3 regions of the Desulfosarcina ovata subsp. ovata genome follow, and region 3 is predicted to be linked to each of the others. Evidence: riboswitches for the same ligand, from Rfam matches in the RefSeq annotation. Region 3 holds a riboswitch; each other region holds the start of a gene.
The links. A riboswitch is a leader RNA that binds a small molecule or an ion and turns the genes downstream of it on or off. The one in region 3 is predicted to bind cobalamin.
Positions count from the first base shown of each region.

Region 1: it holds a riboswitch for cobalamin, as region 3 does, so the genes downstream of both, trpD (anthranilate phosphoribosyltransferase) here and GN112_RS31515 (TonB-dependent receptor) in region 3, are expected to answer to the same signal.
Region 2: it holds a riboswitch for cobalamin, as region 3 does, so the genes downstream of both, cbiM (cobalt transporter CbiM) here and GN112_RS31515 (TonB-dependent receptor) in region 3, are expected to answer to the same signal.

Region 1 is NZ_AP021879.1:3,724,714-3,735,452, forward strand. It holds gene GN112_RS33610 (DUF6122 family protein) at 1-53, shown strand, start outside; gene GN112_RS16495 (Crp/Fnr family transcriptional regulator) at 108-596, opposite strand; gene GN112_RS16500 (AI-2E family transporter) at 847-1,917, opposite strand; gene GN112_RS16505 (acyloxyacyl hydrolase) at 1,968-2,558, opposite strand; gene trxB (thioredoxin-disulfide reductase) at 2,555-3,535, opposite strand; gene GN112_RS16515 (30S ribosomal protein S1) at 3,538-5,007, opposite strand; gene GN112_RS16520 (Hsp20/alpha crystallin family protein) at 5,266-5,715, shown strand; gene GN112_RS16525 (hypothetical protein) at 5,834-5,983, shown strand; gene GN112_RS16530 (class I SAM-dependent methyltransferase) at 6,127-7,047, shown strand; cobalamin riboswitch at 7,089-7,302, shown strand; gene trpD (anthranilate phosphoribosyltransferase) at 7,489-8,601, shown strand; gene GN112_RS16540 (hypothetical protein) at 8,612-8,812, shown strand; gene GN112_RS16545 (alcohol dehydrogenase catalytic domain-containing protein) at 8,838-9,896, shown strand; gene GN112_RS33990 (mechanosensitive ion channel family protein) at 9,913-10,739, opposite strand, start outside.
Region 2 is NZ_AP021879.1:3,188,621-3,199,359, forward strand. It holds gene GN112_RS14120 (acyl-CoA dehydratase activase) at 1-272, shown strand, start outside; gene GN112_RS14125 (energy-coupling factor ABC transporter permease) at 331-474, shown strand; gene cobN (cobaltochelatase subunit CobN) at 650-4,480, shown strand; gene GN112_RS14135 (PepSY domain-containing protein) at 4,467-5,927, opposite strand; gene GN112_RS14140 (TonB-dependent receptor plug domain-containing protein) at 6,039-7,892, opposite strand; cobalamin riboswitch at 8,327-8,536, opposite strand; cobalamin riboswitch at 8,671-8,878, shown strand; gene cbiM (cobalt transporter CbiM) at 8,999-9,628, shown strand; gene GN112_RS14150 (NikL family nickel/cobalt ECF transporter subunit) at 9,639-10,289, shown strand; gene cbiQ (cobalt ECF transporter T component CbiQ) at 10,309-10,739, shown strand, end outside.
Region 3 is NZ_AP021879.1:7,198,049-7,208,787, forward strand. It holds gene GN112_RS31505 (ISAzo13-like element transposase-related protein) at 1-401, shown strand, start outside; gene GN112_RS31510 (hypothetical protein) at 361-624, shown strand; gene GN112_RS31515 (TonB-dependent receptor) at 596-2,713, opposite strand; cobalamin riboswitch at 2,866-3,042, opposite strand; gene GN112_RS31520 (hypothetical protein) at 3,690-4,526, shown strand; gene GN112_RS31525 (hypothetical protein) at 4,694-5,293, shown strand; gene GN112_RS31530 (hypothetical protein) at 5,889-6,077, shown strand; gene GN112_RS31535 (alpha/beta hydrolase) at 6,155-6,961, opposite strand; gene GN112_RS31540 (metallophosphoesterase family protein) at 7,072-7,689, shown strand; gene GN112_RS31545 (Lrp/AsnC ligand binding domain-containing protein) at 7,664-8,740, shown strand; gene GN112_RS31550 (universal stress protein) at 9,056-9,613, shown strand; gene GN112_RS31555 (Crp/Fnr family transcriptional regulator) at 9,738-10,433, opposite strand; gene GN112_RS31560 (xanthine dehydrogenase family protein molybdopterin-binding subunit) at 10,615-10,739, opposite strand, start outside.

The sequences.
Region 1 (10,739 bases), 3.5 Mb from region 3:
TGCTCCTGGACGCAACGGATTGCCTGTGGATGGGATGGCCCGGCGGGATCTGAACGGATTCGTATGAAACCCGCACGGGCAGATGACCGATGGATGATGGAAGCCGGCTACCAGATCTTGATACTGCGCCCCTTCAGGGACAGCAACTCTTCGGTGGTTTGCCTGAGCCGGTCGGCCAGAACATTGGTAAAGACACGGTAAATGACATAGCCGAAAGCCATTTTGTCGTTTCCGCTAAGCTGTTCAATATAATAGATGTCCGTGGACAGGCAGACGGTATCACCCACGGCCACGGCCGAGGCCGATCGCGGAGCACAGGCAATGGCTCCCATTTCACCGAACACCTCTCCTCTTTCCTGAAGCAGGGTTACCGGTTTGCCGTCTTTCATCAGCCGGACCTTGCCGTAAATCAGAAAATAGAGCCATGTATCGGCGCTGCCCTGTTCAAAAATGGTCTCTCCAGGGTTGTAACGCCGGATCTTGCTCATGGTCAATAGGTTGCGCAGTTCCTCCTCCTGAAACGGGTCAAAGATGGTCAGTTTTTTGATGTCGTTAAGGACTCTCTGGTTTTCCCTTAAAAAATCGGTTTCCTGCATGGTAGCCTCGCTGATTCGGTCAATTCAAGACAGAAGTAATAAGTTCTCAGATCCAGGGCAAAAACGTATACGAGGGTGTATGGTGGATCATCCGGATGATTGTCCCTGACGGGCAATAAAATGGTTTTCACCTTCGCAGGACGAATCACTGCATGATGCATGCCCGGAAATCAGGTCGCACACTATTTTTCAACGGATTCGGACAATAAGAAGTGGGATGAAAAACGAGTGGAAGACAATCGGAAACAGCCTATTCTGATTCCGTGCGATGCTCGATCCTGGCAAACCAGGCCTTGAGGACCGCATTGGCCAGGGTGGCCAAGGGAATGGCGAAAAAGAGTCCCCACAGCCCCCACAGGCCACCGAACAGGAGCACCGCCACCACGATGGCGACGGGATGGAGATTGACCACCCCGGAAAGCAGCAGGGGAGCCAAAAGGTTGCCATCCAATACCTGAATCACCGCATAGGCGATCATGGCGGAAATGAACTCACCGCCCCACCCCCATTGGATAAAGGCGATCAGGGCCATGACAAACCCCATCACCGTAACACCGATGTAGGGAATAATCACCGAAAGGCCCACGAACAGAGAAACCAGAAGTGAAAACTGCAGACCCAGCCCCCGGAACACCGCGTAGCTGACCACCCAAATAATCAGCAGTTCCCATCCTTTGCCCCGGATGTAGTTGGTGATCTGAACATTGGCCTCCTGCCAGACCGACTCGGTCAGGTCCATATTATCCGGCAGAAAACGTCTCCCCCAGGCCAGGATGGCGGCTTTGTCCTTGAGCATGAAAAAGACCATAAAGGGTACCAGCACCAGATAGACCACCAAATGCATAAGGCCGACAACCGAGGCCAGGGATAGCGTCAGTACCCGTTTTCCCAGCGTGGAGATACTGGCGTTGAGAAAATCGATCACCTGGCTGACCTGGCTTTCCGAAATCAGTTCCGGGTAGTTGGAGGGCAACTGCAGCAGACGGGACTGGATCGTGGCCAGCATTCCCGGAAGCTGCTGCACCAGTTGGCTGACCTGCCTGACCGCCAGTGGAAGCAGCCACAGCATAATCACGATCATGCCGGCCATGAAGACAATAAAGACGATCAGGACCGAGGCCAGGCGCGGCAGATGAGAGCGCTGTAGCAGGGCAACCATGCCGTCAAGCAAGTAGGCGATGATGATGCTGATAAATACCGGCGTCAGCAGGCTGCCTAAAAAATAGACCAGCCCCGCTCCGACCAGAAGCATAAACCCCAGAATCACCCGCTGGGGATCGGAAAAATGGCGCTCTCTCCAGGATCTGAACAATTCAAGCATCGGATTCGGTCCGGTATCCATCACGCTGAACCATCATTCGCACAAGCCCGTTAAAACCGGTAGCTGTAAAACAGACCCAAGGTGTCCAACCCCTCGTTGGGGTTCGCCAGGTGGGCATTGGATATGTGGTCGAAGGCAACAACCAACCGATGATGCGAATCGATTATCCATCCGATTTCAATCGGCGTTCTGAAAAGCACCTTGGCTCCGAGGGATTTTCGATCTTGTGTCCCGGCATGCCGTTTGCCATCATGCAGGGCCAAACCGAATCCGGTAGCCACAAACCATTGGGACCTCAGTTTCCACTGCATCAGGAACCCGGCGTAAACCTTGCTGGTATCTCCCCGGGTGTTCAGGCTCAGCCCCAGATTGGGAAACGCATCGGCAGCCAAAAGTGAGAACAGTCGGTAATTGAAGGTCGCCTCCACACAGATGTCCGGGCCACTTTCTTTGGACCGCCCGCTCCACAGGCCGTCGATATCGTGGGCGGCAACACCGAAACGGACCGATCTGATGAGCGCTGGCAGCCCTGGCCCGTCCATGCCCATGGCCTCGTCAATCGGCATGAATATCAGAAAAACCCCCCAGAGGAATCCGGCAAGGGCGCCTGCAACCCGTTTTCCCCGCCCGCGCCGATTCACGAAGCGGCGTCCGGGGGTAGTTCGCAGGTATCGGCCAGCATGGATGTTTTGGCTTCCACATAGTGGGCCGCAGCCAGTGCGGCCGTACAGCCGTCGGCAGCCGAAAGCACGATCTGACGGGCGAATTTTTCACGCAAATCCCCGATCACGTAAATCCCCGGTGTCCGGGTTTCGCATTTCTCATCGGTCACCACCATGCCGTCGGCGTTCATGCGGGTGCCGGCCGGGACCAGTTCGTTGTTGGGATTGAAACCGATGAAAATAAACACGCCATCCACATCCAACTCGCGGGTGTCGGCGGTAACGGTATCCTTGAGGCCAACCTGTTCCACACCGTCGGCACCGGCCTTGATTTCCGTCACCACGGTATTCCAGAGCATTTCGATGTTGCAATCGTTGAAAATCCGCTGCTGCAGAATCTTGCTCGCCCGCAGTTCATCCCGCCGATGGGCGATGTAGACTTTTTTACACAGTTTGGCCAGATACAGGGCCTCTTCGGCGGCACTGTCACCGCCGCCGATGACGACTACGGTTTTGCCCCTGAAAAAGAACCCGTCGCAAGTGGCACAGTAAGAAACCCCCTTGCCGTATAGTTCCCGTTCGCCAATCACATCGAGTTTCCGTGGGCTGCCGCCCGTGGCCAGGATGACGGCGTGAGTCTTGAGGGTGTCACCATTGGCCAGCCGAACCGTGTGATGGTCCAGACCCGGGTCCAATGCCGTGACTTCCTGGGAAATCATATCCAAATCGTAGGATTGGGCGTGCTGGGTGAACTTCATGGAGAGTTCGGCGCCACTGATATGGACAAAACCGGGGTAGTTCTCCACCTCGTCGCTCATGGTCACCTGCCCGCCGGTGACCCCCTTTTCCACCAGTGCGGTTTTCAACGCCGCCCGCATGGCGTAAATGGCTGCGGAGAGGCCGCCGGGCCCCCCGCCGATAATGACCAGATCGTAAAGTTCATCACTACCTGCCATGATCAACCTCCGTTTTTCTTCCGGGAAAGGGCTTCCTTCAACTGATCCCCCAGCGACCCCAAGGTATCCGACGATCCACCGGAAAATTCCTGCCATCCCTGGTCGTCGGTGCCGCCACCGGCACCGAGAGAAATTTTGCGTTCCGCCACGTTAATGCTGTCAACGGTTACGGTGATCGCCGCACCCGGTTTAAGGGCCTCAATTTGCGCCGCATTGTCCGATGCGGCGATTTTCGATTTGGGCAAAAGACCGGTAATACCCGGTGCCAGGTTCACGAAGATACCGAATCCTTCTTTCTTCTCGACCCGCCCCTGCACGGTCTTACCCGGTTTGAACGTTTCCTGGACATCGGCCCAGGGATCGCCTTCCGCATCCTTTATACTAAGTGAAATCCGCTTGCGGTCAAGGTCGAACGCCTTGACCATCACCATGATTTCGTCCCCGGGGGAGACAATCTCTTCGGGACGCATCACCCGGCGGGTGTAACTCATCTCGCTGATGTGAACCAACCCTTCAATGCCGGGGAAAAGTTCCACAAAAGCACCGAAATTGGCGCATCGGGTCACTTTGCCCAGCATCTTGGCCCCCACCGGAACACGCTGCTGGGCGTCGGCCCAGGGATCGCCCATGGCCTGCTTCACCGAAAGCGCGATCTTCTGGGTTCCCGGCTTCTCCCCGGCTTTGATGCCCAGCACCTTGACCTGCAGTCGATCGCCCACCGTGACCGCCTGATCGGGGGTATCCAGCCGGGACCAACTCAGCTCACTGATGTGCACCAGTCCTTCCACGCCGGGGGCCAGGCTCACGAAGGCGCCAAAGGGGACGATCCGCACCACGCTGCCTTCCAGCAGAGCATCGGGCTGCAGTTCGGCCATGAACGCCTTGCGACTTTCGTCCAGCTCCTTTTGCAGGATCTCCCGCCGCGAAACGACGATATTGCGCCCCGACTCCTCAAACCGCTTGATCAGGAAGGTCAATGTCTGCCCCACATAAACACTGGGGTCTTCCACATAGGCAACGTCCATCTGGCTGATGGGGCAAAAGGCCCGCCGCTTGATCATCTCCACATGAAACCCACCCTTGATCGCGGCGACCACCTTGCCCTCCACCGGAATGCGCTCGGTCCAGGCGTCCTTGAGCATATTGAGCCCGCCGATCCCGGAAATGGCTTTGGAGAGGCGGATTTCACTTTCGTCGGCGGCGACCACATACAGATCCAACTCGTCGCCCTCGGCAACGGACAGCTGCCCGTCGTCGTCAAGCAGCTCGTTTTTTTCCACCACCCCGTCAACCTTGGTGCCCGTGTCGACAAACACGTTGCTGCCACCAATGGAGATAATGCGCCCCCGGATCCGGTCGCCCACCTGAATGTTTTCATTCATGCCGGTGCTGTAGGATTCAAACAGTTCGGCAAAACTCTCTTCCGCGTCCACTTCCGGTTCCGGTGATGCGTTTTCAAAATCGTCGTTCATGATTGTTCTCCCAGTTCATAAAATGTGGGGCAACTTCACCAAAATTTAACCGCTTTTGCAAGCCAATTGTCGCTTATGGCGAATTCTTGCGCCGCCGGCCATACCGCCCCCGGCGCATCGGGGCTTGACAAGCATCTCCGGATGGCTATGCTTTTCTCAACACCAGCCATTGCCCATCGACCGCGAGGCCCCAAACCGGCCGGCGCCGGTCGCAAACGATCCGGCTGGCGCCCATCCACCCAAATCGCGAGGAACGTCATGGCCATCATCAAGTGGGACCCGTTTGGCGATATCGCCACCCTTCAGGATCGTATTAACAAACTTTTTGAAGATTCGTTCCCCCAACAGCTGGCTGACGGCGAAACGCTACCCTCCTGTGCCTGGACGCCCCATACCGATATCTATGAAAACGACAGCGGCTTTTTCGTTGCCGTCGACCTGCCCGGTGTGAAAAAGGAAGATGTCACCGTGGAGGTCAAGAACAACGTCATGACCATCAGCGGTAAGCGGTCCGAGGATCCGGAATGCCAGACGACCAACTATTATCGCCGTGAACGCATCTGCGGTAAATTTTACCGGACCTTCAGCCTGCATGCCATGATCGCGCCCGCAGATATCAAGGCAACGTTCAAAAACGGCGTCCTGATCATCGAAATGCCCCGACCTGCGGCCGATCCGCCCAGACAGATTTCTGTGGATATCGAGTAAATGGATTTATTCGGCGATCGGTATTCAAATTTCATGGTTCGTGCTTATTGTTTGGTTATTCGGACGGCCCGGCTTTGCATAAAGCCCCATCTGGAAATCCTACAAATGGAGCGGCACCATGAAAAATAGAAATATCGTACCCAACGAAAAAGAATGCATCAGCCAGTGCATCATGCAGTACTGGTCCAGTTCCAGCGAACCCACCCGTGATCGTGACGCAAAATATGAACGCTGCCTGACCAACTGCAACATATGCGGGTCTGCCTGACCTGAAACGGTGCACTGAAAAAACAACCCACGCCCCGGCGACGGAAAAACTCGTCCACGGGGCGTTTTATTGGAGTTTTCGATTTTACCCCAACCATGAATGATACTCCCAGAATTTCCGAACATTTCCATCGGCAGGCAGCAATGCTGGCCAACCGCGTCAAGAAGCGTTTCAAGCACCTTTCCAAACGGTTCTCACGGCAGCAGATCGATGTGTTCCGCCTCTACGACTGGGACATTCCTGAAATTCGTGCCGTGGTGGACTGGTACGGCGGCCACCTGGTGATCGGCGAGTACATGCGGCGCCAGTCGGTACCCGAATGGCTGCTCCTGATGGGCCGGGCAGTGGCCGACACCCTGAACGTGCCCGCCGAACGGCTGCACCTGAAACAGCGCTGGGCCGGCCGCCAGGAGGGCAAACGCTACGAACGCATCGACTATACGGATAAAAAGATCGTTCTGCACGAACGGGATTTCAAATTTCTGGTCAATCCGTACGACTATGTGGATACGGGCCTTTTTTCCGACCATCGCGACACCCGGCAGATGGTTCGCCAGATGGCCGCAGGCAAGGATTTTCTCAATCTGTACTGTTATACGGCGTCGTTTTCCTGCTACGCGGCCAAAGGCGGCGCCCGCAGCACCGTCTCCGTGGACCGCTCGGAGAGTGTCATCCAGTGGGCCGGGGAGAATCTGAAGCTGAACGAAATCGATCCGAAAAACAATCGGCTGGTCCATGCCCACACCTTCGACTATCTGAAAAAAGCACACCGGGAGGGAAAACAGTTCGATCTTGCCGTGGTGGATCCCCCCTCCTATTCCACCACCAAAGTGCGCAACGAATCCTTCGACATCGCACGCGACCATCCCCGCCTCCTTTCGGCGGTGATCGACCTGATGCGGCCCAAGGCCACGCTCTTCTTCTCCACCAACCACCAGGATTTCACCCTTTGCATGGACCGGATCAAGGCCGCTGCAGTAGAAGAAATCACGGCCCAGACCATCCCGGAAGACTACCGGAACAAGCGCAAGACCATCCATCGCTGCTGGCGCATCACGGTGTAAGCGGACACGGAAAAATTGACAAGCGCCCTGCTTTCGGGGTAAGAAAATCGTAACTGACAGGTGCGGGCGCCGGCGCTTCGAACGCCCGTTAAAAGGAAAGATGGTGAGAGCCCATCGCATACCAGCCGTTGCTGTAATCGGGAACGACCGCCGCAAAAACGCCACTGCCGACCGGGTGTCGACGGGAAGGCGCGGCCAGTAGGGAAACGCTCGACGCCCGTAAGCCAGAAAGCCTGCCTGTGCACTGCCCGGCGGCATCATCGATGCCTGCCGGAAACGGATACCGCTGGAAGCTGTCCGTATCGTTTTCGTCTGGTCGTTCAGGCGAAAGGATACTGGCATCGGCTGCCGCGGTTTTTTTATTGTGCAGCGCCGTATATCGCAATATCCTGCCTCCTGTCCGGCCCATCCGATATTTCCATATCACGGAGTTAACCGACCATGAGTACGGACAAAACCTTCGGCGCATTGATCACCCGCCTCATCGACAAGACGGACCTCACCCGCGACGAGGCCCGCGAAGCCTTCACCGTTATCCTGAATGACAACACTACGGCCATGCAGCAGGGGGCATTTCTGGCGGCCCTGCGCGCCAAGGGCGAGACCGAAGCGGAAGTCGCCGGCGCCTGGGAGGCCATTTTCGACCTGGACACGGTCAAGGTGACCCCCGATACGGGCATGCCCGTCGTCGAGAACAGCGGCACCGGTATGGACAGCTACAAGACCTTCAATATCAGCACCGCCGCCGCCATCGTGGCCGCGGCAGCCGGCGTGCCCATGGCCCGCCACGGCGCCCGGGCAATCACCTCCGTCTGCGGCACGGTGGATATGGCCGAAGCGCTGGGCGTGGATGTGGCCTGCGATGCCGACCTGGTGGCCCGCAGCATCAAGGATGCCGGCATCGGCCTGTTCAATGGCATGAGCCCGACCATTCACCCCATGGCCCTGGGCCGCATTCTCTCCCAGATCCATTTCGGCTCGACCCTGAACATCGCCGCCTCCCTGGCCAACCCGGCCATGCCCCGGTTTGGTATTCGCGGTGTCTACGCCCGGGAAATGATCGACCCGGTGGTCCGGGTCATGAAAGCCATCGGCTACCAGCAGGCCCTGGTGTTCCACGGGGCGGTAGACGGCACCAACAAGGGCATGGACGAGGCGTCGGTCTGCGGCACCACCTGGTGTGCGCAGCTGGGCGAGGATGGCACCGTCGACACGTTTCGCCTGCAGCCGTCCGAACTGGGCCTGGCCGATCACAACCCGGCCGACCTGGCACCGGAGAAGGATCTGGCGCGGGAATCCAGGCGCTTCGTGGCCCTGATCCGGGGGCAGGAAAACGGCACCAGCACCCGCCGACAGGCCCTGGAACTCAACACGGCCCTGATTCTGAAGGTCGCCGGCAAGGTGGACACCATCCCCACCGGCATGGCCCTGGCCGGCGCCACCATCGACAGCGGCAACGCATACGCCACCCTGGAAAACTGGGTCACCACCCAGAACCGGCAACCGGAGGAGGGACTGGCCAGGCTGCGTCGGCTGCAAAACGCCATCAATTAGGAGAACCGCCATGGAACTGCTCGTCATCAAAACCGGCAGCCGATATCTGCGCGTCAAGGACGACGATTGCACGGCCGTGGGGCTGGACAAAGCCAGCGTTTTTCCCATGGCAATGCTGGAAACCGTCAAGGTCCATCTGGCAGCGGCCCGGGCGCACGGATTTCCCGAAGCCGTCATCTTTCGACTGACCCTGACGGAAACACCGCTTTGAAACCATGGGAAAGGGAAATTCAACCATGAAAATCGTGCTGACCGGCCTGGAGCAAATCGAGACTCAGCCGGCGGACCAACCGGCCGTCGAGAGCGGCATGACCCGGCTCGCCGTGCGCTACTGCGGCATCTGCCGGACCGATGCCAAAATGTGGCATGAGGGCCACCGCGATCTGATCTTTCCCCGGGTTCCCGGCCACGAAGTGCTGGCCGAGGACGAGCATGGCCAACGGTTTACCGTCTGGCCTGGCCGGATCTGCGGCCGCTGCCGGTACTGCACCAGCGGCCGCGAGAATCTCTGCGAATCCATGCAGATCATGGGTTTTCATTTTGATGGCGGCTTCAGCCGGACCCTGCTGGCCCCCACCGAGAGCCTGATTCCGGTACCGGACACGATCACCCCGCACCAGGCCTGTTTCGCCGAACCGGTGGGCTGTGTCCACAACGCCCTGACGGCGCTCAACCTACAGCCGGGAGAACGGGTGGTGGTCTTCGGTGGCGGCACCGTCGGCCTGATTGCCGCCCTGGTAGCAAAGACACAAGGCGCAATCCCCCTGGTAATTGAAAAAAACGCCCGGAAAATCGCCAGGGCCGGTGCATTTCTGGGTGCCACGCAGATCACCGCCCTGCGGGAAACCCACGAGAGCGAATTCGATGCGGCGATCAACGCCTGCCCCGACCCCATCGCCTTCAGCCAGGCGGTCACCAAGCTGGCCAAGGGCGGCCGCCTCTCCTTTTTCAGCGGTCTGAAAAAAAACCAGACCATTGAAAGCAACCTGATCAACCTGCTGCACTACCGCGAAGCAGCCCTATTCGGCGCCTACGGCCTGACCCGGCAGAATATGGTGGCCGCATTGGGGCTGATCGCCCGTCACCAGCCGGCCTTGGAGCATCTGGTCGAGGCCATCGTCCCGCCGGAACAGCTCAGCCGGCAGCTGCCCCGCGTGCTGGCCGGCGATGGGTTCAAGGTCATTTTGGATTTTACCGGCAAGACCGGCCGACGCAGCGCCGCCCCGCCCCCACCGAAAACCGAGGCCGCCGTTGCCGGCAAGACCGATGCGAACCGCCTGTTCCAGCGAAAATGATCCGCAGTGATCGGATTCAGGGGTCCCCCCGGACGGAGTCCAGAACCGGCGCCGCTGCTGGGGCCACACTGCGCAGGTGCAGATCCCGCTGGGGAAAGGGGACCTCGACGCCCAGTTCGCGGAAACGGCGGTCGATGGCCTGATTCAACTCGCTGCGCACATCGTTCATGTAATCGATGTCATCGATCCAGACGCGGATCTGAAAATTCAATGAACTGTCCCCGAAATCCATAAAATAGATCAGCGGCGACGGATCATTGAGAATCCGTGGGTTTTCCGCGGTGCAGTGCTTCAGGGTTTTCAGCACCAGGGGCACGTCCGATCCGTAAGCCACGCCAACGGTAAGAATGATGCGCATGTTGCGATCATCCAGGGTCCAGTTGGTCAGCTGGTTGGTAATCAGATCACTGTTGGGCACGACGATGTCGGAACGGTCGAAGGTCTGGATAATGGTTGCCCGCAAACCGATGTCACGGATCGTGGCCCACTGGTTGCCCAGCTGAATGATGTCACCGACCTTGACCGGACGCTCGAAAAGCAGGATCAGTCCGCAGACAAAATTGTTCACGATGGTCTGGAGGCCGAAGCCGATGCCGACACTGAGCGCCGAGGCGATGATGGTCAGATTGGTCAGTTCGAACCCGAGAGTGGCCAGGGCAAGCATGACCCCCACCAGCACAATGGTGTAGTGAAGCAGGCGGGAGATGGAAAGACCGATGCCCGGATCCAGTTTTTTGCGCGCAAACACATCACGCATCAAAAACATCTGAATCAGGCGGGACGACAGCAGGGCGCCGTACAGGCAGGCGCCTGCGGCCAGTACCAGCCCAATGGTAATCCGGT
Region 2 (10,739 bases), 4.0 Mb from region 3:
TTGCCGAGTCGGAGGTGGTTTCCCTGGTGGCCCGTAAAAAGAAACGCGAGGATATCGTCGCCGGCATCCATCACTCCCTGGCCAAACGCATCGCGGCCATGGCCCGCAAGGCAGGCGCACAACCAGGGATTCTTCTTACTGGCGGTGGTGGACGCAACGCCGGTATCGCCAGTGCTCTCGACGAGGCCCTTTTGATGGACATCCATGTGCCGGAATACCCCCAGCTCAACGGCGCCTTGGGCGCGGCATTGATTGGAATGACTGAAGACTGACGCGGATGCCAGGTCCGGCTTTACCAAGGGATCGCGAAAGGCGGAGAGCTCGGCGAGTATGGCCGTTCAGTTGTCATCGTTAGGAGAGAGCTTTTTTGAAGTCGCCGTCCTGGTGGTGACCGCCCATCTTCCCGTGATGATCATCGAGGGCATTATCACTGCATTTTGTGTTGGATTTTTCAAAAAAGTCAAACCGGTTTAACATCGTGCTTTTTCTGGTGCTGCCCATTACCTTATAGGGAACCATCGCGTTTTTTCTGGGGCCTTTGGCATGCACCCGGGAAGGTCTGCTCCTGGCGGCCCAGATCACCCTCAAATCCAATGCCATTCTCATGGTTTTTATCGCCTTGGTCGCAACCATGTCCAAGGAGAAACCAATGAATCGAGAAAAGTGCTATGTGGAATTGAAAAACCAAAATCGGAAGAAAGATAGCCCCCCATTGAAACTCGTCTACTTCAGTGTCACCTCCAATGAAATCCCCAACCTGAGCGAAGCCGCCAGGCTGTTTGTCGAAAATGTCGCCGCGCTTGACATATTCGCCCGCACGCGCACCCAGCTCGAGAACAACCCGGAACGTCAGGCTGAATTCGTGCGCCGGGCCCTGGCGGCCGATGCCGTGATCATCACCCTCATGGCCGGGAGTCACTCCTGCCCGGCCTGGGAGGCACTGACCGAAGCTCTTTCCGATCGGCGTGATCAAAAACGCCCCCTTCCCTACCTGCATATCCAGCCCACCGGCAGCAATCCGGACACCCTGACTTTGGTTCAGAAGCATTCCGACGGCCATGACGATGATGCCTGGCAAACCCTGAGCCGTTACTACCGTTATGGCGGAGTCGACAACCTGGGCAACCTGCTGCGCTTTCTCTACCGGCGGGCATGCGGCGGTAGTGTTGCGGTCACGGCGCCCCGTCAGCCGCCCTACGAGGGGTTGTATCATCCGGACCACGGCCATATCTGTGATGCCGACGCTTACCGATCGGCCCTGGACCCTGCCAAACCCACCGTGGGCATCTGGTTTTACCAGAATTTCTGGACCAGCAACAACAAAGCGCATATCGATGCCATGGTCCGGGAGGTGGAATCCCAGGGGGCCAACGTGATCTGCGTCTTTCACATGCGTTTCAAGGACACGGTACTGGGCAACCAGGGGCCCGATTACGTGGTCAAGCACTTTTTCATGAACGATGGCCGGCCGGTCATCGATGTGCTCGTCAATCCGGTGATGTTCAGTTTGCAGACAGCGGCACCGGAATACAAAGGCTTACTGGCGCGTCTGAACGTACCGGTCATCCAGGCGATCTCAACGGGTCGCAGTATTGCCGAATGGGAGGCCAGCGACCAGGGCCTCAACAATGTGGATATCACCATCAGCGTGGCCCAGCCCGAGTTGGACGGGGTGATCATCAACGTGCCGGTGGCCTCCAAACAGTGTGTGGACATCGACCCCCTGACCGGCGCGGCGGTCAACAAATACGTCGCCATTCCCGAACGCATGGCCCGGATGGTGCGTCTATCGCTGAACTGGGCACGCTTAAGGCGCAAACCCAACGCCGAGAAAAAGGTCGCCATTGTGTTCCACCACTACCCGCCGCGCAATGACCGCATCGGTTGCGCCGCGGGACTGGACTCCTTTGCCAGCGTGGTGGATCTGCTCGGCGCCATGAAAAAACAGGGATACCGTGTCGACACCGACTACCCCGATGGCGACGCCCTGGCCCACCATCTTTTGGCCGGCATGACCTGTGACCGGCGCTGGCTGCCCATGGACCAGATGGCCACGCGTGCCCGGGCCTCGGCCGGCCCCGGGACATACACCGGCTGGCATGAAAAGCTGCCCCAAACGGTACGCGAGAAGATGACCCACGATTGGCAGCCCATACCCGGCGATCTGTTCGTCCACGACGGGCGCCTTTTCTTCCCCGGGCTGATCAACGGCCATGTGTTTCTCACCATCCAGCCGCCCCGGGGATATTTCGAGCAACTGGACAAACTCTATCACGATCCGCACCTGTCGCCGCCCCACCACTACCTGGCCCACTACCGCTGGATCACGGAGACCTTCGGCGCCGATGCCGTGATTCACGTGGGCAAGCACGGCAGCCTGGAGTGGCTGCCGGGAAAAGCCGTGGGCCTGTCCGCGACCTGCTACCCGGATCTGGCCATCGGTGATCTGCCCAACATCTACCCTTACATCATCAACGATCCCGGCGAAGGCACCCAGGCCAAACGCCGGTCTTACGCCTGCATCATTGATCACCTGCCCCCGCCGTTGACCAACGCCGGGCTTTACGAAGATCTGGCAGAAGTGGAAAACCTGCTGTCGGAATATCAGGCGGCCAGGATCCAGGATCAGGGCAAACTCGATCTGCTCGCCCCGATGATCTGGGAAGCGGCCGAAAAAGCGGAAATCACCGGCGAGTTGAATCTTGATCAAACCACCGCCTTGGGCGACATGGAGACGTTTCTGGAAACATTGCACCATTACCTGGGCGAAATTGCCGACACGGCCATTGCCGACGGCCTGCATATCCTTGGCCGGGCACCGGTCGGGCAGCCCCTGGTTCGCACCCTGGTGCAGATGACCCGCCTGGCCAACGGCGAGGTGCCGCCCCTGCGCCGGGCCGTTGCCGCCGCCCTGGGCCATGACGCGGATTTTCTCACCCAACACCGTGGCCGGGTCATCGATACCGCCTCCGGCGCCACGGGCGCCCAGCTTTTGGACAGGGCGCACCATCTGTGTGAAGCCCTGGTGGCCGATCTGCTGGCCGGCAGCCATGATCCGGACGTGGTGACAACCGTTCAGCAGCGCCACCTGGGCAAAGCCACCCCCGATATTACGGACGCGTTGGCCTTCATCCGCGATGACCTCCTGCCCCGCGTGGAGCAGACATCTGGCGAGCAGACCGCCTGCCTGGATGCCCTGGCAGGTCGCTTCGTGCCGCCCGGCCCGTCGGGCGCGCCCAGCCGGGGCCAGGCCCATATTTTGCCCACGGGCCGCAACTTCTACTCCGTCGACCCCCAGAAGATTCCGACAAAGGCGGCCTGGGAGACCGGCAAACGGCTCGCCGATGCCCTGATCGACAAGTACCGGGAGGAGCATGACCGCTATCCCGACAATGTGGGGCTGATCCTGTGGGCCAGCCCCACCATGCGTTCAAAAGGCGACGATGTGGCCGAAATTCTCTACCTGCTGGGTGTGCGTCCGGTATGGCAGAAGGGATCGGGCAATGTGCGCGGTGTGGAAATCATTCCCGCGGCGGAATTGGGTCGGCCGCGCATCGACGTGACGCCGCGCATTTCCGGCATCTTCCGCGACGCCTTTCCCCTGCTGGTGGATTTGATCGATACCGCCGTTCAAATGGTGGCGGCCCTGGAGGAAAAACCGGAGCATAATTTCATCCGCCGGCATGTCATCCGGGACGTCGCGGATCTCACCGCCGACGGCCTGGATGAGACCGCCGCCTTCCGCCAGGCCACCTTCCGCATCTTCGGGTCGCCGCCGGGCAGCTATGGCGCCGGCGTGGCTCAACTGGTGGAGTCCAAGCAGTGGAAAACCACCGACGATCTGGGTGAGATGTATATCCGCTGGTCGTCTTACGCCTATGGCCGGGACACCTTTGGTCAGCCGGCCGAATCCGTTTTCCGGCGGACCCTGGGGCGCATGTCGGTCACGGTCAAGAACGAGGACACCCGTGAAAAGGACATGCTGGCCTGCACCGATTTTTACAACTACCACGGCGGCCTGGTCACCGCCGTGCATGCGGTTCAGGGCCGGCGGCCCCTATCCCTGGCCGGCGACAGCGCGGATCCCGATCAGGTGGTCGTCCGCACCACCACCGAGGAGACCCGGCACATCTTCCGCGCCCGCCTGCTCAATCCCAAATGGCTGGAAGGTCTCAAGCGCCACGGCTACAAGGGGGCCGGTGATATCTCCAAGGCCATGGATATCATCATCGGCTGGGACGCCACCGCCGACGTGGTGGATGACCACATGTACCGGCGGTTCGCCGAAAAAGTACCCCTGAACCCGGAAATGGCCGCCTGGATGAAAAAGGTCAACCCCCACGCCCTGCACAACATCATCGACAAGCTGCTGGAAGCTGCCGGCCGTGGCATGTGGAACGCCGATGAGGATACCCTGGAAGCCTTGCGCGATGCGTATCTGGATGCGGAGGGGGAGATCGAGGAGGTTACTGATCGCTAATCGGTGAGTAAAGACCGGTTATTACCAACCCAGCTCCACCGGATAGAAAAAACAACATCAGTCCATCCCGCATAAGACGGTGCCGCAATAAGAACGGAATATCCAGACAGTGTGGGAATCGGTAAAGCCATCGATTGAGCCGTGCGGAAGCATCATACCGTCTGGCGATGGTGCCGTCGTGCATGTCGATATAGAACAGGGTATGCGCCGGGTCGTCGAATGTGAGCCTCACCACCGGGAGCCGCAGTTGTCGTTTCTTGTCAACGTAATAGCGGTCGTATGTAGTCAAGATACGATGGTCGATCGGTTGATGCCCCGTCACGAGCCCCTGTGATGCAGCCAAGATATCTTCCAGGGAAAAACAGGCGATGGGGGAATGTCCAGACGCATCGGCCCGAATCAGGAACGATTCGGATGGTGATGTCCAGCACCGATAATAGGTTGTTCCCCTGAAGTACAACAGATCCATTTGACGAACGATATCGTGCGCCTGACTTGTGTTCAAGGCTTTGGCTGGATGCAATGCGAACCGGGTTGGATCGATGTCCCCGCCTGATAACGCCAAGGTTTCCTCACTCTTTGGTGCCGTGTTACTGTGCCAGTTAAATGGAGACAGGGACATCATGCCTGAAAACACCCACAGCAGCGTCGTCAGGCCAAAGACCAATCCCAGGTAATGGTGCCATTTTCTGATCCCGATAAACAGGCTGGATCTTTTGTAACGGCGACGTCCATATCCTTTCCAGCGGAAGCCAGCAACCCCGATCCACAACCCCAGCAGCACCGCCAGTGTAGCTATCGCTGAAAGCCAGATAATTACCTGCCGCCATAGTTCCAGATGTTTGCGCAGAACTGTGAAATACAGCCAGTGTGGAATCGATCCCAACCAAACCAGGCCGCGTTCTTGTTTTGTGACGACCTGGCAGACTTCTCCACTGGTCTTCGACACATACACCCAGGTGGCATCCTCATCCCGGCAGCACAATTTGTACAAGGGCCGGTACCAGACACCAGTGGCCGTACCGACGGTCCACTGATCCACGCCGTTCAAAGAGCGAATCTCGGCGACATCGATCGTTTTGCCTAAATAGTGGGATGCGGATTTTATGGCAGACTCGGGCGAAATAGTATCCAATATCGAACCGTCGTCAGCATAAACGACGTTCCGACGGCTTTCTTTCGTACGAAAAAAATAGGCCGGCCTGTCAATAAGCATATTGAGCCGGGCCTCTATCGGAGGTTCGGACAAACCGGTTTTCGCCCATGCTTCCCGAAAATCGATGGCAATCGTGTCAGCAATCAAAGGTGCAGTCCGGGGCAGTCGATCCCGTGAGGTTCGGTGAAACCTCGGATGATCGACATACATCATCACAATTCCGGACAGAAACCATAGGATCATCAGCGGACCGGTTGTAAGTCCCAGGATTTTATGTGCTTTGCGAAGCATACACATCCCTTTGGCAATAAAACGTCAAACTGGCGTGCAGTCCTTTCGGCCTGCACGCCGGGTCTGCCAACTCAAAGGTTGTAACGTCGAGTCAATTATTACTGAATCGATCTAAAAATCATATGTGTAGCTGAGCATCAGCGCCAGCGGAGTGCCCTGGTATTCATAAATAAAGGGTTCACCATCCGAACCGGTGGTTCTCCCGTACCCATATGTGGTATAATCTTTGTCGAAAAGGTTATCCACGCGAAGGGTCAGCGTATGGGCCAGATCGTTTCCGAAACGGACAAAGCCCGAGATGTCCGTGACCCAGTACTTCCCGTAATTGACGGCCCCGAATTCCGGGTAGTCGGTGCCGTAAACGTCGCCAATATAGCGAACGGAAAGATCCCCGCCGAACCGGCGGGAGGGATGCCAGTAGCGCAGCAATCCTTTGTAGAAGGATTCGGGGATATGGGTCAATTGAACATCGTCATCTTTGTTGGTCGCATCCGTGTAAACCGCGCTTAGAACGAAACTGAAACCTTTATAGGGTTGCGATGAAAGGCTGATTGCCCAACTCTCCAAATCCGTTTCACCATCGGTATTCTCGAAAACCAGGTCGTCACCCACGGCAATCATGTCTGTGATTTCTGAATAGTAGTAATCAACTGCAGCCGTAAAAAGGCCGAAGGTAGCCCCGAGCCCCGCTTCGACATTTAAGCTTTCTTCGGGATCCAAGTCCGGATTGCCGATGGCATAATCTTCGTCGGCATAAAGCTCATAGGCGTTGGCCAGCCGGAAATTCGTACCCACTACAGCTCTCGCGAAAAACGGCCCGAAAATCGGTGATCGCGCACTTGCATTCCATACAAAGCTGTCGCTTCCTCCCGTCTGATTATAACGGCCGCCAAGGGACATTTTCAGGTCGGGAATAAAATTGAAGTGCGGGCGAAGGGCAAAAAAACCGGCGTATACTTCCTCGTGATCACCCTTGATGACAACAACCTCGTCTTTTCCCCAGTAATTCTGGTAATCAAAGCCCAGCAACAGCTCGTTTTCTTCGAGAAAGAACCAGCTTCCCATCAGATTGACACCCCAATCTTCATATCCCCACAAGGCTTCGTTGTAAACAAACGTGCCGTCGAGTTCTTGCCGGGTGTATTCGGTCCACCACTCGTGATAATAGGCTTTAACGTAGTAGGATAAATCTTCTGCAATATCGTGATCCCATTTTAGAATACCCACATATTCGGTCCGATCGTTTACCGCCTTGTCTTCGTCGACTCTCATGAAATCGGCTTCCGCTTCGTTTCGCAGGATTGAACCCCGCAAGACCGCCCCGTTTCCCCAATCGACGTTTCTCTCGTACTTGGCCAACAGGCTATTTCTTATGTAACCGCGATCTTTTCGGGCAGCCCCTTCGATATGATCGTAATCTTCGTCACAAAAAGTCTGATACCCCTCCCATGCATCGTAGGATCCGTAAATCAGAAACCCGTTTTCGTTGATGGTTTCCGAGAGGTACCCATGGGCTTCGGCGGCATCATAACTCCCATATCCGGCCCCCAGGCTTCCATGTCGTTCTTTGGTGACCGGTTTGGTGATGATGTTGATCACGCCTGATGTGCCGTCTGTGCCGTAATACAGCCCCTCACCGGTCTTTAACACCTCAATCCTGTCGATCATCTTCACGGAAAGGGTGTCCAGATAGCCCCTCCCGTAAAGCCGGTTGTTGATCCGGACGCCGTCGATCAGGAAAATCACCCGCTTGGTGTCCCCTCCGTTCATACTCATACGCATATAGTCACCGCGACCGCTTTTTGAAGATACATAGAGACCCGGCACCAGGCTTTCCAATATCTGGTTGACATCAGCATATCCTCCGGCGGTTATCTCTTCACCGGTGACGATTTCCACCTTGTGACCGAACTCCTCCAGTTCGCCCGACAGGCGTTCCTCTATTTTCCTCCCCTCGACAACCATTTCTTCGAGCTCTTGCGTCTCCGAAAAAGATAGGGCCAAACAGGCAGGCATCATAACAAGAACAAGAGTGCCGTACAAAAAAAGTCGTAACATGAATTTCATCGATCGCGTGTTTCCAACCATAGTAACTCCTCCTTCATTCTTTTATTGGTTCAACTCGTTGCTGTCTTCCAAGAGGAGCGACTCGCAAGAGGAGCGACTCGCCGGCTGGATTTATAGCTATCACTATCGAACTTGATACGCTTTATCCCGTAATATCCCCGGATATGACCGCTTCACATCCAGAAACCCCGCTGAGGGCCAGAATGCCGAAAGCCGGAATACTGCGTGTATTAGCGGTCATGATAAAAAAAAACCCGGACCGCAAAAATCGATCCGGGATCTCCCTTTTACATCCACAGATAGTACTTAGGTTCGACGTCGTCCTCGTGGTCGACCCTCTTCGGGTTCAGGCAGGTATTCTGACTCCCGGATCTTCCTACCGGCTGCGCCTTCCCGACCTGTCGGTCAGTGGCAATGTGCAGCTTTCGTCCCCGGTTACAGCGGCGGGTCCGTCCCCGACTTTCACGGGGTTCCCTCTTGGCAATCCCCCTTGCATAGTTCTCAACAGCAAGTGGACTCGCACCTGATCCTCTTCTCTTTTCTAAAATCATACCGCCGTACCAGGAATTTGTTTGCATGTCAACGTTAGAGGGTATTTGGCAGCGCTGGCAGATCTGTGAGATGGGGTTACATTAAGAATTCTATTGACAATCCTTTAAATTCTCGAATAGGAATCATTGTTCTCTCAATTAAAGGTGTCCGCCAGGACTTAATGGGGAATCCCGTGTAAATCGGGAGTGGACCCGCCGCTGTGACATCCATGTTTCCACCGCATGCCGGAAACGACGCTGCTGGCCAATACGCCACTGTTCCGTTTTTCATGGACGGGAAGGCCGCCAGGAGCCGGATGAAACCAGAAGACCCGCCTTTGATGAATCGGTAAAACCCAACGTGGAGGATGGTGTTTTACCCCAATAGAGTCGATCGGTCCGGGATAAAAAACGGTATCCCCGTGCCCTAACAGGTGCGGGGATTTTTTTTGGAGCAAACAAGGAGTATGTATCATGCACATATCAGAAGGTGTTATTTCAGCACCGGTTCTCATCGGCAGCGGCGTCCTCACAGTGGCAGGCACCGCCATCGGATTAAAAAAAATGGACTATGAGCACGTTGCCCAGGCGGGGATCCTGTCGGCAACCTTTTTCTTGGCCTCCCTGATCCACGTTCCCATCGGCCCGTCCAGCGTCCACCTGTTGCTCAACGGTATTGTGGGGCTGATGCTTGGATGGGGGGCCTTTGCGGCCATCCTCGTGGGGCTGGCCCTGCAAGCCATGCTTTTTCAGTTCGGGGGGATTACCGTTCTTGGGGTAAACACCCTGAATGTGGCCGGTCCGGCCGTGTTGTGCTACTACCTGTTCGGTCGGCTGGTGCAGAAGGACACCGGACTCGCCGTTGTCGGGGCCTTTGCCTGCGGGGCACTTTCGGTGCTTCTGACGTCACTCATGGTCGCACTTTCCCTGCTTTTTACGGAGGAGAGCTTTTTTGAAGTCGCCGCCCTGGTGGTGACGGCCCACCTTCCCGTAATGATCATCGAGGGCATTATCACTGCATTCTGTATTGGATTTCTCAAAAAGGTCAAACCCGATTCACTGCCTGGTTTTTCAACAAGCCCCGGGGAAAGCACTGTCCAATAAGGAGAACGTTATGAAACGAAACAAAAAAAAAGTGCTACACCAGGCAAACAGATGTCTCATCCGGACAGTTTTGCCAACCATTATTTTCATTCTGGCCGCAACGGGTCCCGCACTGGCCCACAAGTTTCTCGCCAGCGGATGGGTGGAGGGGGATACGGTTGTTCTTGAGGCGGCTTTTGGCAACGGAGACATTCCCCACAATGCCGAAGTCCTTGTTTTGGACGACGCGGGCACCCTGCTTCTTTCCACTACCACCGATGATGAGGGAATCTGTTCATTTACAATTCCCCAAAAAAGCGCCCTGCACATTAAAGTAAAGGCCGGCATGGGACATCAGGCTAAGATCCTTATCCCTCTGGAGGAGGTGGCAGCCGCCTTCCCAGCAAAGGATACGCCTGCCGCCTCGGCGGCGTTGCCGTCAACCGAAGCGGATAGAACCGCACCAGCTGATTCGCAAATGGTTTCAGGTCTTAGCGCACAGGGAATTCAGGCCATCGTGGAAAAGTCCCTGGATAATAAGCTACGTCCCATTATCCGCAAACTCTCGGTAAAAGAGAATACCGGGCCAAACGTTAAGGATATCGCCGGCGGCATTGGTTATATCTTCGGTCTGGTGGGCATTGGGACCTATTTCAATTATCGGCGGCGAAAAAAAGCCTGAATCACGGGTAAAGACGCCTATGTTGAGTGAATCCTTTGCTCAGGGAGTCTCTCTGCTCCACCGGCTCGATCCACGGTTGCGGATTGTTTTTGCCACGCTGTTTTCATTCCTTTTGGCGCTGTCCCTGAAGTTTCCCACCCTGGTCAGCGGACTGGCTCTGTCCGTCATCTTAGTGTGGATCTCCCGGCTTCCCCGGATGGAAGTCGCCAAGCGGCTGACCGTCATCAATATTTTCAACATTGTGCTTTTCTTGGTGCTTCCCGTTACCTTCGAGGGAACCACCGCGTTTTTTCTGGGACCGGTGGCATGCACCCGGGAAGGTCTGCTCCTGGCGGCCCGCATCACCCTCAAATCCAATTCGATTCTCATGATTTTCATTGCCCTGGTCGCCACGATGTCCATTGCCACCCTGGGGCATGGATTGAACCGGCTCCACATGCCGCAGAAAAT
Region 3 (10,739 bases):
TGGATGAAGACAGCGGACAGTTGAACATCATCTTTGGAAGTTCCTTCAAGACAAGCGATTTTATCTTAGACAGCCTATATGAATGGTGGAACCACATACCTGCCGAGGAACGCGATAGCATTTCCCTCCTTCAGATTAAGGCTGATAACGGCCCGGAGAGCAATGGGCAGCGAACTCAGTTTCTCAAACGAATGATGGATTTCACTGACTACATCGCAAAGCCCGTACAAATTCTTTATTACCCGCCATACCACAGCAAATATAACCCTGTGGAGCGATGTTGGGGAATCTTGGAACAGCATTGGAACGGAAACAAGCTTGTGGATAGGGAAACTCCCGGTATGCAACCCTTGATGCGCCTTGAAGACGAACACAAGCCCGGCGCAATTACGTTCAATTAATTTCATCCCCGATCCTAAGCCGGTTTTTTCAGATCCTGGCGGACGAACTCAACCCGCTTTCACAGATAAACAGCGTGGGCGGATCGACCTTGAACAAAATTTCAGGATCAATCAAAAAGCGCCCTTTGACGGTGTTTTTTTTCACCTGAACGCTGTCGGCAACATTTTGATTGCGACTGCCGATGATCGGCAACTTAAAAACCGAACTGCACGGCAGCAATGATATTGATGCCGGGTTCGGGGATAAAATCCATGTCGTCCTTGCGCAAATGGGACAGATAATATTTGTCCAGAATATTCTCGATATTGAGCGTGAGCTGCATGTCGTGTATCGCCGACCAGACGGTGGGAATATCCAGGCCCGTCCGCAGATTGAATACGGCATAACCGGGAGTTTTGTCTTCGTCGGGGGCCGGATGATTCTGGCGTGCATAAAGGTCTCCGGAAAGCTCGATCCAATACCGCATGGTGTCGTACAGATGACTTTCCCATCGAACACCCAACGTGCCGTTCAAGGGTGGAATATTATTGAGACGGTCCCCGCTGTCGCGATCTTTACCCACGACACTCGAGATGGTTCCAAAAACGCTGAAGCTGTCGGTAAAAGCGAACTGGGCCTCACCGTCAAAACCATAAAGTTCGGCATCCTGAACATTGACATATTTATATGTGGGAATGTCGGAAATAAAGGAGGTGTCCTGTAAAACCGTATCGATGTAATCGTCGACCCGAGTGTAGAACAGGTTGAAAGATCCCTGAAAACGGGAATAACGAACTTTCATCCCGACATCGTAATTGTAGGAATATTCCGGGTCCAGATCTGGATCACCGATTAAAATCTGGCTCCCGCCACCGCGAGTCGAAAATCGTTCGAAGATGTCCGGCGCACGAAATCCGCTGCCGACATTGGCCGTCAGGTGGTAATGTTCCGTCAGCCTATAAAGCAGCCCGATGTTAAAGGTGGCGGCACTGTCATCTGCGTCTGAAAAATCGTTGATCTCCGAACTTGACGAAGTCTGGGCCCCTGAAGCGTTGTAACGCGAATCGGTAAACTCGATATCTTTGGCGCTTGCATCAAAATAGTCATACCGGCCGCCCGCGATCAGCGTCAGCTTTGGCATCAGGTGCATTTCGTCCTGAACAAAGGCACCATAGTGGTATCGCTCGGCATCCGGTACCGGTTGAAACTTCAGGCGTCTGGCGAGGCTGTCATTGCTGTTTCGTTGAATGAGCTGGGTTTCCGTCGAATCCGTTCCTTCACGAACGGCCTCGAATCCGGCGGTGAGACCGTGCCGGTCGCCGAGTGGAATCAGCCCTTGAAAAGAGCCTCCGATTGCGCTCGTCTCAATATCGTTGGATTTCAGATTATAAACCGGGCTGCTGGAACTGGGAAACCTGCCTTTAAACGAACGGTCCTGATCAACATAATAAATTCGGGCTTTGAGATTCTCGAAAAAACTCAGATCGGTGGCTTCATAACCGAGTTTGTAGCTATTCGTATCAAAACGATCAAAATGGGAATAGGGTGCGGAAGGATCCTTTTGCGGTACCCCCATGTCGTCGATCTGGTTGATTCGCAAGGACGCCGTCAGGCCTTGTTTGTCGCTCAGGGCATAGCGGGCTTTCAGATCGAGGTTGCGGTTTTCAAACTGCGAATTGTTGATTTCGTCACCGTTTCCATCCGTGTAATTTTCCACATCCCGGCCCGAGATGCCCAGCAGGAAACCCAGTCCCTTACCTCCCGCAGCCAGTTCGTAGCGCCCGAACCAACCATTGTCCGTACTGGAATAGCGGCCTTTGATGGTGTTTTCCATCTGCCACTGATCCCCTTCGGAAAATTCAACCTCACGGGTGATGATATTGATGACACCCCCCAGGGCATCGGTGCCGTAAAGTGCGGATGCCGGCCCCTTGACAACTTCGATCCGGGAAACCGAACCCATATCCATAAATGGCGTAAACGGCATTCGACCTGCCCACAGGTTGGTTTCACGATCGCCGTCGTAAAGCACAAGCACCCTGTTTTGTCCAAGCCCACGAATGACCGGACTGGTTTCCCAGGAACCGGCACTTTCCATGGAAACACCGGGGATATCGGCAATGGCGTCGGCAATCGATGCCGGAGCGGTTTCCTGAAGACGTTGTTCATCGATTGTCGAAATGGGCGTCGGTACATCAAAGGTATTGTCTTCCGAGCGGGTGGCGGTAACCACAATGGTATCCATCAGATACACGTTGTCTTCGGCAAGGCCATTGATGGCAAACGATAAAATGAAACAGAATGTGATGGTGAAACGGCAGAAAATGGACATGTTGGTCTCCTTTGTATTGAAATAGAATCAGCCTGCGCACTTACTCAGGGAAACCACGCCCGCCACAAACGCAAAAACCCGAAGCCCTTTTTTTGGCTTCGGGTTACCCATCTGTACCGAAAGCGATTCTCAGCCGTCATTCCCCTTTGAGTTGAGAACTTGAGATCACAGCAGGTCTTCTGACTTCCGGTTCATCCGCAAACGATGCCTTCCCGGAATCATCCAGTGGCATGATATCGTCTTTGTCCCCGGTTACAGCGGTGGGTCCGCCCCCGATTCGCACGGGGTTCCCTTTTTATCCCGAAGGAACTGCAATCCAAATAAATTGTGATAGCCGGAAAACAGTACAGTTAGTTACGATTCCAGCCTTTTTTGTGAGTATTCGTTTATTGTTTTTGAGGCATTTCGTCAACCCTATTTTCCCTGTATTGCGCTGTACCGGAGCAAACGGTCAGCCAATGAGGCGACTTTGGAAGAATTGAAATCAGTTTTCTCTTAAACTATCTGGCAGATAACCGTCTCGTCCGATGGGCCACCGGGGTTCGTATCATTAATGCAGTTCATTCACTGTTTTGAAACCGGCGTCGGTAAGCGATAAGAACCCTTTTTCTGCCCTTGCACCAGAAGCAGCGAGGCAGTCCCCAGTTTACAATCCCCATATAAGATGGTAGTCATTTCAAAAATATGTTCTAAATTGCCTTCGTCCAACCCGTTTTATCCATCATCCCGCATCGTGCTAAAAGACCTTCGACATTGAATCAGCACCGTCGTCTGTTGGGAGTAACGTCGCTTCAATGGTTGGCGCGACGACGGATAACACGCTATCCATTGCAATATTAACTTAATTAACAATGATAAAAATGGGATCTGAAAATCTGAAACGTTATATTAGTAAAAAAGTTGCTGAAGAATTATGGAATTTAAGCAGGGGCAGATGCTGTTTGTGCCGTATGACCATTCCAGCTGAAAAAAGCGGTTGGGCCGACATATCCGATTATCTAGAGAGACATCACTTGATGATAGTAACTATAATCCATTTATGCAAATTCGTGCTGAAATACATTTAATCACGCTGAACTTGCATTATTTCATAGATATTAAGGCCGGCGATTTTGTTACGATTAAAGAACTAAGCGACTTTGTCCTTTCTAACATCATTACACCTATGGCAGAATATGATGATAATTATTTATGGAAAGACATAAATGATTTGGAATTGGCATATGAGTCTGATTTGAAAAAGAGAATTGATTCAAATAAGATAGTGAAAGCGTGCATAAAGAAAAATGACCCATTTATACCTATATTGACTATCACTCATCAATATGCAGCCATAGGGGCTGGACGTATAGCTGTTTTACGAGCGAATATCAAGGGTCCATTTAAAGATTTATTGAATCTAAGGCATACCACTAAAACACTGCTTCAAACTCATGGATTCGCGGGTCCTTTGGAAGACCTTGATTTACTTGAAAGCTGGCTGCAAATGATAGATGATCAATACAGCCGCAGATGGTTGAAAAAAATCGTACTGCTTCTTGATAAGTCTCCTACATGGAAAGAAACACTTCATCATTGTCGGGATAAAATGCAGGATGAAGATAAACCAATTAGAAATGTTGATAGATTTTTCAATGAAATGCAAATGATGTGTAAAAGAATATATGATACTGTGACGGATGATATGGATATTAAAGCCAGTGTTCAGCTTGATAATAGACGTATGGTGTTATGGAGTATTATCCGTGGTCATATGATGGAATCTATTAAGGCTCTAATAGAACTGAAAAGATATAAAGAAACCTTAATCTGAAAATTCATCAACGCTTGCGTCGGAGGTATTAATTTTTTAAAATTAGCTAACCCTATGCTGGTAAAGACGCGCAAAACGACCGGATGAGTGAGCAGGGCCGCATATTACATACCAAACAAGATGGGCGCCGGGAATTACCTTGATTATCAATCTATGAAAGGAAGCTTATGGCATTGCCAGCAGAAGTAAAAAAAGGACTCTACATCAACAGGCTGTTATCATTATTATCAACACCCGGAAGTAGGGCCCAACAGAGTTCACACAGTCAGTTTACAGGCAATAAAGTATATCGATATACAGCATGGTATAATTGTACTTATGTGGCCGCAGGAGGAGGGGCAAGAACCCCATGCTATCGATTGTCGAAAAACAATCCCCGTAACTTCCTGTATGTCGGAAATATTCAAGGCGGGGTAGCTGTCGGTATTGTGCCTAAAAGGACAAGTCCATTTTATGTATACAGCGATAATTATGGTGGGTGTGAATGGCAAATCCTTGCCCGCAAAGATGGAACCGCGGCTGCATTTCTGCATGTATATAAAGGCGCCGAAGGCCTTGCAAATTATACATTAGGCGGCAATTGGGAGCTAAGAGGCAAGGTCGAATCTTCTCCGGTGGCAAAAATAGTCGGCCAAACAAAAAACATAATTTCGTTTGCATATGTGGCCTCTGGATGGACATTCGCAGAATGCTGTATGCTGGCGACGGATAAGCAAGATGGAACAGTTGATTCGATTTACGAATACAAGGCTATAAAGATTAGTTGACAATCAAGACTGGAAGGCCTGAGCAGGGTAGCATCTTACTATTAACTGGTAAACCCCCAGCTTTACCGGGGGACTGTGCGTCTGTGAAGAGGCCATAACAGCACGGTGAAAGTCCATGTCGGAGCAGGGCCAAGACCCCGTAACTGATGAAAACTGCGTCGCCGTGAGGCGGGTTGGAGAGCAACCGGAAGTGAACCAGCGGTCCGTGCCTAGCATGGGAGCGAAGGGGAACTCGCTGGCGCTTTATAGAAACCGCATAACCGGATTCCAATTCAAATGCGGTCACCCTGCCAATTTTCTTGCATGTCTTGACAGTCGCCGAGAAAGCAGACTAAAATAATGTTTCATTTCATTGTGCTTTTGTGCGGATTCGTAAAAGCCGTCTGTTTCCAAAGTGGTTTCACTGATTGCTCCTCTCTTACGCCTGCGGATTACTGAACGACAAACATCATTATTTCAGGATGGTTTGTCATGCAGAAACGAATCGTTATGAAACTGTGCCTACCCGGCTCCCGGCGGAGCAGGTCGCCCTCCGGGAGTATATCCAAAACTTGATTCAACTGCGATGCAGACAGACGCCAAAAGGAGGTGGGTGATGAAATTTTCGGATTTTTTTGTGCCGAGATGGCAAAATTCCAATCCGGAGGTCCGTAAAGCAGCCGTGGCACGGCTGAAGGATATCAGACTGCTGGGACAGATTGCCGAAAAAGATACCGATCCCGGTGTCAGCCAGGCGGCCCTGAACCAGTTGGAAACGCTTCAGGTGAAAGAGACCGTCTCATGACGGAATGGCAGTTTCAAAGCAATCAGGTCCGGCGGGTGACCCGGCCTTCCGGGCCTGAACCACGCCAACACATCCTCTCACCGGTTTGTAATTCTGTCCGCTAACGCACCGACCGCTTCCAGGTATCGATCCATTCCGCGTAAGAAAATATCGTTGTGGTTGGCCTTGTGAATTTTCAGCAGGGTCTTGTCCGCTGCGCCACTGGCATTGAACAGAGCCAGGCCGTCGGCAAAAGGGATGATATGGTCGAGCTCGGCGTGGATGATCAGGGTGGGGCCGGTAAACGCACGGATTTTTTCCAGGTTGGAAAAGCCTGACGATTCATCAAAACCAATGCGCTGCGGATCGATTCCCAAAAGCCGCAGCAGTGGTCCGGCCCAGGCGAAGCCGCTTTCGACAATCAGACCGTCGATCCGCTCGTCGCCGGTGGCGGCCAGTTCAAGAGCCGATGCACTGCCCAGTGATCGTCCCATAACGATCAGTGGGCCGTTCACTCCATTGTCTTTCAGCCAGTTACAGACGTAATCAAACACCGGCCGGCAATCGGCCATCATGGCAGATACCGTCGGGTGGCCATCGGAACAGCCGTAGCCCCGGTAATCCACGGCGATGAAATGGATGCCCAGGCGGTTGAACATCGGCGCAATGTCATCGTAATCGGAAACGATCTCGCCGTTGCCGTGAAAAAAGAGAATCACGGGGCCGCTGTTGCCGGCCATGTAAAAACGCGCGCCGATGCCGATTTCGGCCGCTACCGGAATCCGCACTTCATGAAAGCGCTGTCCCCCATCGACCGGACCGGCCACCTTGCGGGGATGGAAGAGAGAAGCAAGGACCTCGGGCCGGTCCAGGGCACGGTAGTCGGCAGTGGGCGTAGGCGACATGCGTTTCTCCTTAATTAACGAGTGGAAGGCAATGTCCCTATTATCTGCAGGCCGGTCCGATTCCGTCAAGGGCCGTTTACAAGGCAATCTGAAAAAGGTAAAGAGTCCCCATGAAGATACTCTCGGTTTCGGACATCGTGGTTGCGGAGCTGTCTGGCCGGTTTGATGTGGGGCCGTTTAAGGATGTCGATTTGGTGTTGGGCTGCGGCGACCTGCCACCTGAGTATCTGGCGGCCATCCGTCAGCGTCTGGATGTTCCGCTCTATTACGTCAGGGGCAATCACGACATCCGTTATCAAAACGCACCGCCCACCGGTTGTCGGAACCTTCACCAGCGTCGGATCGACTTCAAAGGGGTACGCATCATGGGGTTGGAGGGATCGCGCTGGTACAACGGGGGCCCGGTGCAGTACCGGGAGTTTCAGATGCGACAGATGATCTGGCGGATGCTGCCGGGACTGTGGTTTGGCGGCGGGGTGGATATTGTGGCTACTCATGCTCCCCCCAGACACATCAATGATGCGGAAGACCGATGTCACCGCGGTTTCAAGAGCTTTCTGAAATTGATTTCCCGGTTCAAACCACGCTATTTCATTCATGGTCACATTCATTCCCATTTTGCCGCAACGGAGCAGCGACGGACCCGGGTGGGCAACACCCAGGTGATCAACACCTTTGGCTATCACCTTCTGGAGCTGACCCATGCGCAACCTGACGGATCTGATTAAGAACTGGCTTCACGGCAGCCGCGATAGCGAAGCCAAGTGTTTTCGTGAAAACCAGGAGTGCGAAGGCGCCTTTGACCACATTGACCGGGGCATTTGCCGCGTGCCCATGGACAAGATCGTGGGCAGCGTCGGGCGGTACCACGACTTTGACAGCCAGTTCAAACTGAAAGAACACATGCCCGCCGACCGGCTGGTCAGCATCAAGCGGGCCATGCAACAGGGCCGCGCCCTTCCACCGGTCAAGTTGTATCAGATCAAGGATGAGTATTACGTTCTGGATGGTAATCATCGTATCGCCGCGGCCAAATCTTTCGGGCATTCCGATATCCGTGCCAAAATTGTCGAGTTCATCCCATCCAGCAACACCCTGGAGAACATCGTTTACCGTGAACGGCGCCAGTTTATGGATCAGACCGGGCTGGGGCATGCCATCGAACTTACCGAAGTTGGACAGTTCCCCCATCTGATGGCGCAGGTCAAAAAGCATAAGCAGTTCATGGAGACGGCTGAAAAACCGGGAATTACATTGGACGATGCGGCCGAAGACTGGTACCGGAGCATCTATTGCCCGTTGACCGAAATCATCCGCAAGGGGCGCCTGTTGTCTTTCTTCGAGGGACGGACCCTGGATGATCTGTATGCCTATATCTCTTATCACCAGTGGGAGAAGGGGCGGAACAGAAAATATGGTATCGGAATTGACACGCTGATTCCCAGGAGTATGGAGGCATTCAGGGAAAAAATGGCCAAAATGAAAAAAGAAGAATACCCGGAGATGCTGCGGGGCATCACCGCGTTTATCATGATTGCTGCCGAGGCCAAACGCGAGTCCAGAATCGTCGACCGGCTTTTTGCATTGCCCGAAGTCCGGGAAGTTCACTCGGTGCATGGAAGCATCGATATTCTGGTGAAGATTGAGTTGACCCGGGATTTGCTTACGTCCGATGCAGAGGTGATTGGCCAGTTTGTGCAGGAAAAAATCCGCCAGGTTCCCGGTGTCCAATCCACCCAGACCCTGATCCCTGGGCAATCCAGAATCAAGACTGCCTAAGGATCGGGAATTTTATTAATTGAACAAAATTGCTTGTTCTTGCGCCCGTCTTCCGCGTTGCATCAACGGCCACATACTCCCGGTATGCAACCCTTGATGCGCCTTGAAGACGAACACAAGCCCGGCGCAATTACGTCCAATTCATTTCATCCCCGATCCTAAACGGTCGCCATAGAATTCGTTTTCTCCGTAGGACGTCCGTTTTTTTATTTTGTATTGACAGTGTTTGCAGGGTGTTATATTAATAAACCTTCGAACTCGTGATCGGTGAGCCACCGGCCGTAACGCGACATTAACAAAGGTAGAGGCGAGACAATGTTCAAAGGCATCAACACCATCCTGTTTACCACGAATTTGACCCGAAACTGTGTTCCTGCATTTGATGTGGCCGTTATTCTGGCGCTGAAGTTTCAGGCCAAGATCATACTGCTGCATGTGATGGAGAAGGTTCCTGACTATGTCGAAGGCCGGTTGGAGGGGCTCCTCGGTGAGGGACACTACAAAGAGATGGTAAGCTCTTACGAAAATGAGGTTCGCGAGAAACTGATCGGTAAACGATCAACCAGCAAATTGATCCAGAAAGCGCTGGAGCGGTTTTGCCTGGAAGCTGGGATTGACGACGAAGCCTGTGGCTACCAGGCCCGTGAAGTGGTCATTGATGATGGTGATGTCGCTGAAAGCGTTATTAAAAATGCGAAGGCGCATGACTGCGACCTGGTTGTCATGGGGGGACACGAAGCCGCTTTCCTGAAAAAATCAGTCGGCAACAAAATAAAAACGGTTCTGGGGAAATCGAAGATACCGGTTCTCGTAGTCCCGGCCGATCCCAAAGAGATTGCCGACTTGCCGGAAGTTATCGGCTGGAAAAGCTGATCCGGCCCGGAGCGATATCCTGTCCGGCCGAAATCGGTAAACTGCCATTGATGGCGGGCGGGGTATTCGAGTTTTACGGTCCGTCCGCTGCATTATCCCCTTGCTGAAATCAAAACAGCCGGTTTCAGATCCATAACTCCTCAGATTCGGGGTCGATCAGAGCCTCGGGCTTGATAATATGGATCTGGCCCCGGCTTTTTTCGATGATGCCCTTCTGGCGCAGATCGCTCAACACGCGCAGGGCCGACTCGGTGGTCGTGCTTGCCAGATCGGCAATTTCCACTGCAGTGAAGTTCAAAAGGGGACCAAATTTTTCAGACAGGCGGTGCAGTACCCGTTTGAGCCGTTGAACCACCTTTTTTTCCTGCATGTCGAGGATCCGGCTGTTCGAACTGTCCAATGCCTGACCCAGGATATCGATAATGTTGACGATCAATTGCGGATAGGCAAAGGCAAAGCGAATAAAATCCTTGCGCTCAATGGACACCACTGTCGACGCCGCCGCCGCTTCGGCAACGTTTGCCCGCGCTTCCCCGGTAAACGGACCGACCAGATTGATCGGCTCTCCCGGTCCTGCCAGCAGGTAGGTCAATCGCTTGCCAAGGGGCGAGTATCTGGAGACCCGAATCATTCCTTCCTCCACCAGCACAAAACTTTCGCACGGTTCTTCTGCCTGGGAAAGGACATCGTTTTTTTCGTATCGCTTTATAACCGCCGATCCGGCAAGTTCCTCCTGCGCCTTCAGGGGAATTCCTTTCATTACGTCGGACCGGCCGAACAGGGTGATGATTCTGTCAATGTCTGCATGGGGTTTTGTCATAGACTCTGTTTAGCGCATCTGACGCATTTGTGGAATGCTTTTGTTGACGATCCGCTCATTTCAGAGTGGGACTGCCCCAACATGCACTGTTTTGTTCAGCCGTCTGAAATAAAAAAAGGGGCCGCCACAACGGGTCAGCCCCTTTTTTTACGTTTGGTTATGCGGCGTTGTTGCCCGCTGGTTATTTTTTATGCGCCTGCAAGGCCTCATAGATGCGTTGGGGGGTCAGGGGCGTCTCAAAAATTCGAACCCCGGTGGCGTTATAAATGGCGTTGAGCACGGCCGGAATGGTGGGCATGATGGCAC